DNA from 3 places in the Enterobacter sp. AC1 genome. Region 1 is predicted to be linked to each of the others. Evidence: predicted binding sites of a transcription regulator. Region 1 holds the regulator's gene; each other region holds the start of a gene.
What was found. Region 1 encodes LexA, which represses DNA repair genes until DNA is damaged. Its sites were predicted from a motif close to TNCTGTATGTACATACAGNA; they were not measured.
Positions count from the first base shown of each region.

Region 2: M2433_RS07975 (DNA translocase FtsK 4TM domain-containing protein) is a predicted target of LexA. The motif match lies at 1,030-1,049, and genes of this name have one in related genera.
Region 3: sbmC (DNA gyrase inhibitor SbmC) is a predicted target of LexA. The motif match lies at 989-1,008, and genes of this name have one in related genera.

Region 1 is NZ_JBNDIZ010000010.1:69,232-71,503, forward strand. Features, by position in the region: gene dinF (MATE family efflux transporter DinF) at 1-642, opposite strand, end outside; gene lexA (transcriptional repressor LexA) at 706-1,314, opposite strand; gene M2433_RS21405 (diacylglycerol kinase) at 1,423-1,791, opposite strand; gene plsB (glycerol-3-phosphate 1-O-acyltransferase PlsB) at 1,946-2,272, shown strand, end outside.
Region 2 is NZ_JBNDIZ010000002.1:648,144-650,415, forward strand. Features, by position in the region: gene lrp (leucine-responsive transcriptional regulator Lrp) at 497-991, shown strand; gene M2433_RS07975 (DNA translocase FtsK 4TM domain-containing protein) at 1,127-2,272, shown strand, end outside.
Region 3 is NZ_JBNDIZ010000003.1:184,253-186,524, forward strand. Features, by position in the region: gene M2433_RS10675 (FUSC family protein) at 1-407, opposite strand, end outside; gene sbmC (DNA gyrase inhibitor SbmC) at 500-973, opposite strand; gene dacD (serine-type D-Ala-D-Ala carboxypeptidase DacD) at 1,093-2,259, opposite strand.

The DNA.
Region 1 (2,272 bases):
CGCCAGAACGCGCCAGACCATCCACAAACCAATAATAAAGGTTCCGTATTCTGCAATCGCGGTTGCCAGTGCCGCACCCTGCACGTTCATATGCAGACCCATCACCAGCCAGACGTCCAGCACAATGTTGAGAAGGTTACCCACCACCAGCAAAATCACCGGTGCACGGGCGTACTGTACGCCCAGGAGCCACCCCAGCAGAACCAGGTTAGCCAGCGAGGCGGGCGCGCTGAGCCAGCGGATTTCAAGGAAACGTCGCGCCTGCTCCAGTACCGCTTCGCTGCCGCCAACGATATTGAGCGCAAGCTCAATCAGGGGAGCGCGCAGTAAAACGATTAGCGCCCCTGCGCCAAGCGCAAGTATCAGCGGCTGCACCAGCGCGCGAGCCAGACGCAGCGGATCTTTTGCGCCATAAGCCTGTGCGGTCAGTCCGGTGGTACTCATGCGCAAAAAGAGCAGCAGCATAAACAGGAAGCTGGTAGCCGTCGCGCCAATCGCCACGCCGCCAAGATAAACAGGCGAATCAAGATGACCAATAACGGCAGTATCGACCAGACCCAGCAAGGGCACGGTGATATTGGAGAAAATCATCGGCAGAGCAAGACGCCACAATGCCTTATCGGATGCCGTCAGCAGTGACATGAAAAATACCGGGAGCAGGAAATGAATCAGGCTACAGCGGAGCCGTAGCCTGCCAGGAGGAGATTAAAGCCATTCACCGTTGCGAATAACCCCAACCGCCAATCCTTCGATAGAGAAGTTATGTTCACGGAGATCCACCACAATCGGGGAGAACTCGTTGTTTTCAGGCAGAAGCTGGACGGTATTACCCTGCTTTTTAAGGCGCTTAACGGTCACTTCGTCATCAATGCGTGCGACCACGACCTGGCCGTTGCGCACATCCTGCGTTTTGTGAACCGCAAGCAGATCGCCGTCAAGAATACCGATGTCTTTCATCGACATACCGCTTACGCGCAGCAGGAAATCAGCGCTCGGTTTGAACATGGCTGGATCGACCTGATAGTGGCCTTCAATATGCTGCTGTGCCAGTAAAGGCTCACCAGCAGCAACGCGCCCCACCAGCGGAATGCCCGTCTCTTCTTCCACCAGCAGGCGGATACCACGTGACGCGCCCGAAACAATCTCAATCACGCCCTTACGTGCCAGGGCTTTCAGGTGTTCTTCGGCAGCATTCGGCGAACGGAAGCCCAGACGCTGCGCGATTTCCGCACGCGTGGGTGGCATACCCGTCTGGCCGATATGATCCCGGATGAGATCAAACACCTCTTGCTGCCTGGTCGTTAACGCTTTCATTCCGCCCCCTGGGTGTATATACAGTTATGCTGTGAGTATATACAGTCAAAGGCGATTTTGGAACCAAAAACTGCACAAAAAACCAGGGACTTAATTATTCCTCGAGGCTCATCGGAAATGTGACCAAAGCAGCGTGACCCAGGTGATAACGGCAGTAATAATTGACAGCAACACGGCAGCAGAGCCCATGTCTTTTGCCCGGCCAGAGAGTTCGTGGAAATCAGATCCGATACGGTCAACAACAGCTTCAATAGCGCTATTAAGAATTTCCACTATCATCACCAGAAGCACGGAGCCGATCAGAAGAACGCGTGTTATTGCATCAACATCAAGGAAACAGGCGATAATCACCGCGATGATAGCGGCGACGCCCTCCTGTCGAAAAGCGGCTTCATTGATCCACGCGGCGCGGAAACCTTTCCAGGAATAGCCGGCGGCTTTGATGATTCGAGTTAACCCAGTGGTATTATTGGCCATTAAAAGAACCTTTTATTGGAAATAGCGTCAGTAACTATAGCTGTAGCGCGTTTCGCTGCCGCTTGAAGTATGACGGGTAACAACAGAAATTTTGCGCGCTTTCTGTTATCCTTGCGCCGCAATTGCATTATTAACCAGAGGCTTTACATCGTTTATGTCCGGCTGGCCACGAATTTACTACAAATTACTTAATTTACCATTAAGCATCCTGGTAAAAAGCAAGTCTATCCCAGCGGAACCCGCGCTGGAATTGGGGCTCGATACGTCGCGTCCTATTATGTACGTTTTGCCTTATAACTCGAAGGCAGACTTACTGACGCTTCGCGCCCAGTGTCTGGCGCATGACCTACCTGACCCGCTTGAACCGCTGGAAGTTGACGGCACCCTGCTGCCGCGTTACGTGTTCATTCACGGTGGACCTCGCGTGTTTACCTATTACACGCCAAAAGAAGAGTCCATCAAGCTGTTCCATGACTATCTC
Region 2 (2,272 bases), on a different contig from region 1:
TGTTGTCGTAAAAAAAGAGCGCAGCAATTTTGTTATCAATCCGTGTAATAGCCACTGACGATGAATGACGCGCGATAACATCAGTCTTTCGCCTGAAAATCGGTCGTTTGTAAGGCAATAAAATGAGGATTAATACCCTGCCGTAATGAATATCCGGCATGTTGTACTAAAAAACGATGTTTTGCTTTGACAATCCCCTGCGCTTTTGCGAAAACATTCAAGGAAGAAAAAAAACCGCGTTAACCGTATGCCGCATAGGCATGCACGTAAATGCCATTTTTACCGGGTCAGTGAAATCTACGCATGGCGTGGACAGACGCCATGCGTGATGTCGGTGACTGCCTTCGGGCAACGGTCTTCTTACCAACAGAACCCGAATCCGCATCGCGTCTAATACAAAACCAGGCGATGTGATGACTAACGGGTACAGGCTCTGAACAGTGATGTGCACAGGGTCCAGGCAGGAGTAGGGAAGGAATACAGAGAGACAATAATAATGGTAGATAGCAAGAAGCGCCCTGGCAAAGATCTCGACCGTATCGATCGTAACATTCTTAATGAATTGCAAAAGGATGGGCGTATTTCCAACGTCGAGCTTTCAAAACGTGTGGGACTTTCCCCGACGCCGTGCCTTGAGCGTGTGCGCCGACTGGAAAGACAGGGTTTTATTCAGGGCTATACGGCTCTGCTGAACCCGCATTATCTGGATGCCTCACTTCTGGTATTTGTTGAGATTACTCTGAATCGTGGTGCGCCGGATGTGTTTGAGCAATTTAACGCCGCTGTACAAAAACTTGAAGAAATTCAAGAGTGTCACCTGGTTTCCGGTGATTTCGACTACCTGTTGAAAACCCGTGTGCCTGATATGTCCGCCTACCGTAAGCTGCTGGGGGAAACCCTGCTGCGTCTGCCAGGCGTGAACGACACCCGTACATATGTGGTGATGGAAGAGGTCAAACAGAGCAATCGTCTGGTTATTAAGACGCGCTAACACGGAACAGGTGCAAAATCAGCGTAGTTTGATTACACTCCTGTTAATCCATACAGCAACAGTGCCGGGGAGTCCCGGCGCTGTTGTCCGTTTTAGCAAACAGGCAGGATATGCCTGATACCTGGAGAGCCTTTCTTGAGCCAGGAATACACTGAAGACAAAGAAGTCACACTATCGAAGCTAAGCAGCGGACGTCGTCTCCTCGAGGCTTTGCTGATTGTTATTGCCCTTTTTGCCGTCTGGCTGATGGCAGCCTTACTCAGTTTCAACCCCTCAGATCCCAGCTGGTCACAAACTGCATGGCATGAGCCTATTCATAACTTAGGCGGCGTACCCGGTGCCTGGCTTGCGGACACGCTATTTTTCATTTTCGGTGTGATGGCCTACACCCTTCCGGTCATTATCATTGGCGGATGCTGGTTTGCGTGGCGTCATCGTCAGAACGATGATTACATCGACTATTTCGCCGTATCGCTGCGCCTGATTGGCGCGCTGGCGCTGATCCTCACCTCATGTGGTCTGGCGGCGATCAATGCGGATGATATCTGGTACTTCGCCTCGGGCGGGGTGATTGGCAGCCTGTTGAGTTCTGCGCTGCAGCCGATGCTTCACAGCAGCGGCGGCACGCTGGCGCTGCTGTGCATCTGGGCGGCGGGGCTGACGTTATTCACCGGCTGGTCCTGGGTAAGCATTGCCGAGAAAATTGGCAGTTTTATCCTCACTATTCTGACCTTCGCCAGCAACCGTACCCGCCGTGACGATACGTGGGTTGATGAAGATGAATACGAAGATGAAGAGGAAGACGATGCGCCTGTGCAGCGTCGCGAGTCTCGTCGTGCTCGAATTCTGCGCGGCGCGCTGGCGCGTCGCCAGCGTGTTGCGGAGAAATTTGCTAACCCGCTAGGCCGTAAAACCGATGCGGCGCTCTTCTCGGGTAAACGCATGGATGAAGACGAGCAGGTGGCGTACCGCGCTGCGGGTGCTGCCGTCGATCCTGACGATGTGCTCTTCTCCGGCAATCGTGCCACGCCCGGTGACTTTGACGAATACGATCCGCTGTTAAACGGCCACTCGGTCACCGAGCCGGTTGCAGCCGCCGCAGCCGCGACGACCGCTGCGCAGGCCTATGCCGCGCCTGTTGAAGCCGTGATGCCGTCTGCGCCGGTTTCACCGCCGGACTCCGTTATTCAGCAGCCGCAGGTTGACTGGCAGACTGCCCCGGGTGTTCACACCCCGGAACCGGTCATTGCGCCTGAACCAGAAAGCTATATTCCCGTGCAG
Region 3 (2,272 bases), on a different contig from region 1:
CCGGCGGGCGCACCAACCACCACCGCGAGAGTAATTCCGATCAACAGCGCCTGATAGGGTCTTTTGCCCAACGCCAGCCAGCCGCACAGGAACATGGCGGCACCGCACCATGCCAGCATGACCGGAAACGAGATAAGCTCCAGCTTCAGGGCGATAAGCCCAAGTGCCGAGCCTAAAACGGTCCCACCAATTCGCTCGAAGGCGCGCGGGACAACATTTCCCCAAAACGAGATGGGCCCCATCACCACCACCAGCGTGATCAGCGGCCACGTCCCTTCTGGCACTTCAAGCAAGCGGACCAGGACAAACGTCAACACGAACGCCAGCGCGATGCGACATCCATGCACCACGCGGTAGTGTTTGTACAAGCGAATTTCAAAAGGGGTTAATGATTTGTCGGGACGCACACCCGCTCTCCAGCTACACGGCAAAGCACAATTGTACTGCGTTTTCAGCCGGGCGGATCGCTTCCGGCTGAAAAACCCTTCATTTAGCAGGCTTAAACCGCTTTGTGCTCTACTGCGATAAACATTTCGATATCCCAGTAGCCGTCCGCATTGCCGTCATTGAGATAGCGCTCGAAGCAGGGTTTAAGCGCCATCTGGTATTTATTGTCCTGCAGGAGGGAATTAAAAAACTGGTACCACGGCGTGGCGAAGTCGTAGTTTTCCACGCGCGCCGTCGCCACGGCGTAATCACCGGCCGCGATTTCCGTCATCATGACGCCTTCACTGTTTTCCGGGATAACGAAATCATCCGGTACCGTGACGGCCGTATCGCAGCGCAGTTTTTCTGCCGGGACCTCATCCGGGTTATCGTAGTAGACCGCAACCCACTCCAGCGGCTCAATGTGACGCCCGTCTACCCACATCACCAGCTGTTCGAAGCCCTGTTTTACCGTATGTTCCCACGGTCCGACCAAATGAAAACCGGCAATCTTACGTTTCTGTTGCTGCTTAATGCTGTAGTCCATGCTGCCTCCATTTATTACTGTATATTTATACACTATAAAGCGGATTCTGGCCGATCGGCAAACGAGAAGTGTTTATTATGTGAGCAGACTCGCAACCCTGCCAGTCTGCTCAGCAGCAGTTAAAGCGTGTGATGCAGATAATCGCTCATGCGGGAGAACAGACCGCCTTTATCAACGGCTTCCAGCGTCACCAGCGGCCAGTGGGCTACCACCTTGTCGCGGTCATAGAGCTGGATCTCACCGACCCGCTGATGCGCGGCAATTGGCGCTTCCAGCTCTTTTTTATCCAGCACGTATTTGGCTTTGATGTTCGGTACTTCCGCTTTCGGCAGGGCCAGCCAGAAGTCCTGGTCGGTGCCCAGCTTCACCTGCTCCTTATCGCCGTACCAGATACGCTCTGTCCCCACTTTTTTACCGTTGTGCAGGATCTGCACCGTATCGAAATTCTGCTGCCCCCAGTGCAGCAGTTTCCGGGCCTGATCCTCACGCCCTTTCGGGCTGTCCGCCCCCATCACCACCGCGATCAAGCGACGCTGGCCGTCAACGGCGGACGCAATCAGGTTAAAGCCTGCTCCCGAGGTGTGTCCCGTTTTAAGCCCGTCCACGTTCAGGGTTTTATCCCACAGCAGGCCGTTGCGGTTTTGCTGGGTGATCCCATTCCAGGTGAGGCTCTTTTCGCTGTACATATGGTAAAACTCAGGCTCGCCGTGAATGATGGCCCGGGAGAGTACGGCCAGGTCATAGGCCGAGCTGTGCTGGCCCGGTGCGTCCAGACCGTGGACGGTTTCAAAATGCGTATCGCGCAGGTTTAGCTTTTGCACGTAGTCGTTCATCATCTTCACAAACTGCGGCTGGCCGCCCGCCACGTGATCGGCCAGCGCCACGCAGGCATCGTTACCGGAATCGACAATCAGACCGCGGCTCAGATCGCGCACGGAGACGCGATCGCCCTCTTTCAGGAACATCAGCGACGAACCGTCAAAAACCGGGTTCCCTTTTGCCCAGGCATCACGTCCTACGGTGACTATGTCGTCCGGCGTGATGCGATGGCTATCAATGGCCCGATCCACCACATAGCCCGTCATCAGCTTGGTCAGGCTCGCCGGATTACGTTGTTGATGTTCGTTGCCCGCCGTTAAGATCTGACCAGTCGTGTAATCCATCAGCACCCAGGAGCCCGCCTGAATGGCCGGAGGCTGCGGCGAAAAATCCAGCGGTTCGGCCGCAAAAGCAGATGAGATACTCGAAGCGAGTAAAGAAACAGCAATAAACAGACGGCGTTTCAACGGTATATCCTCA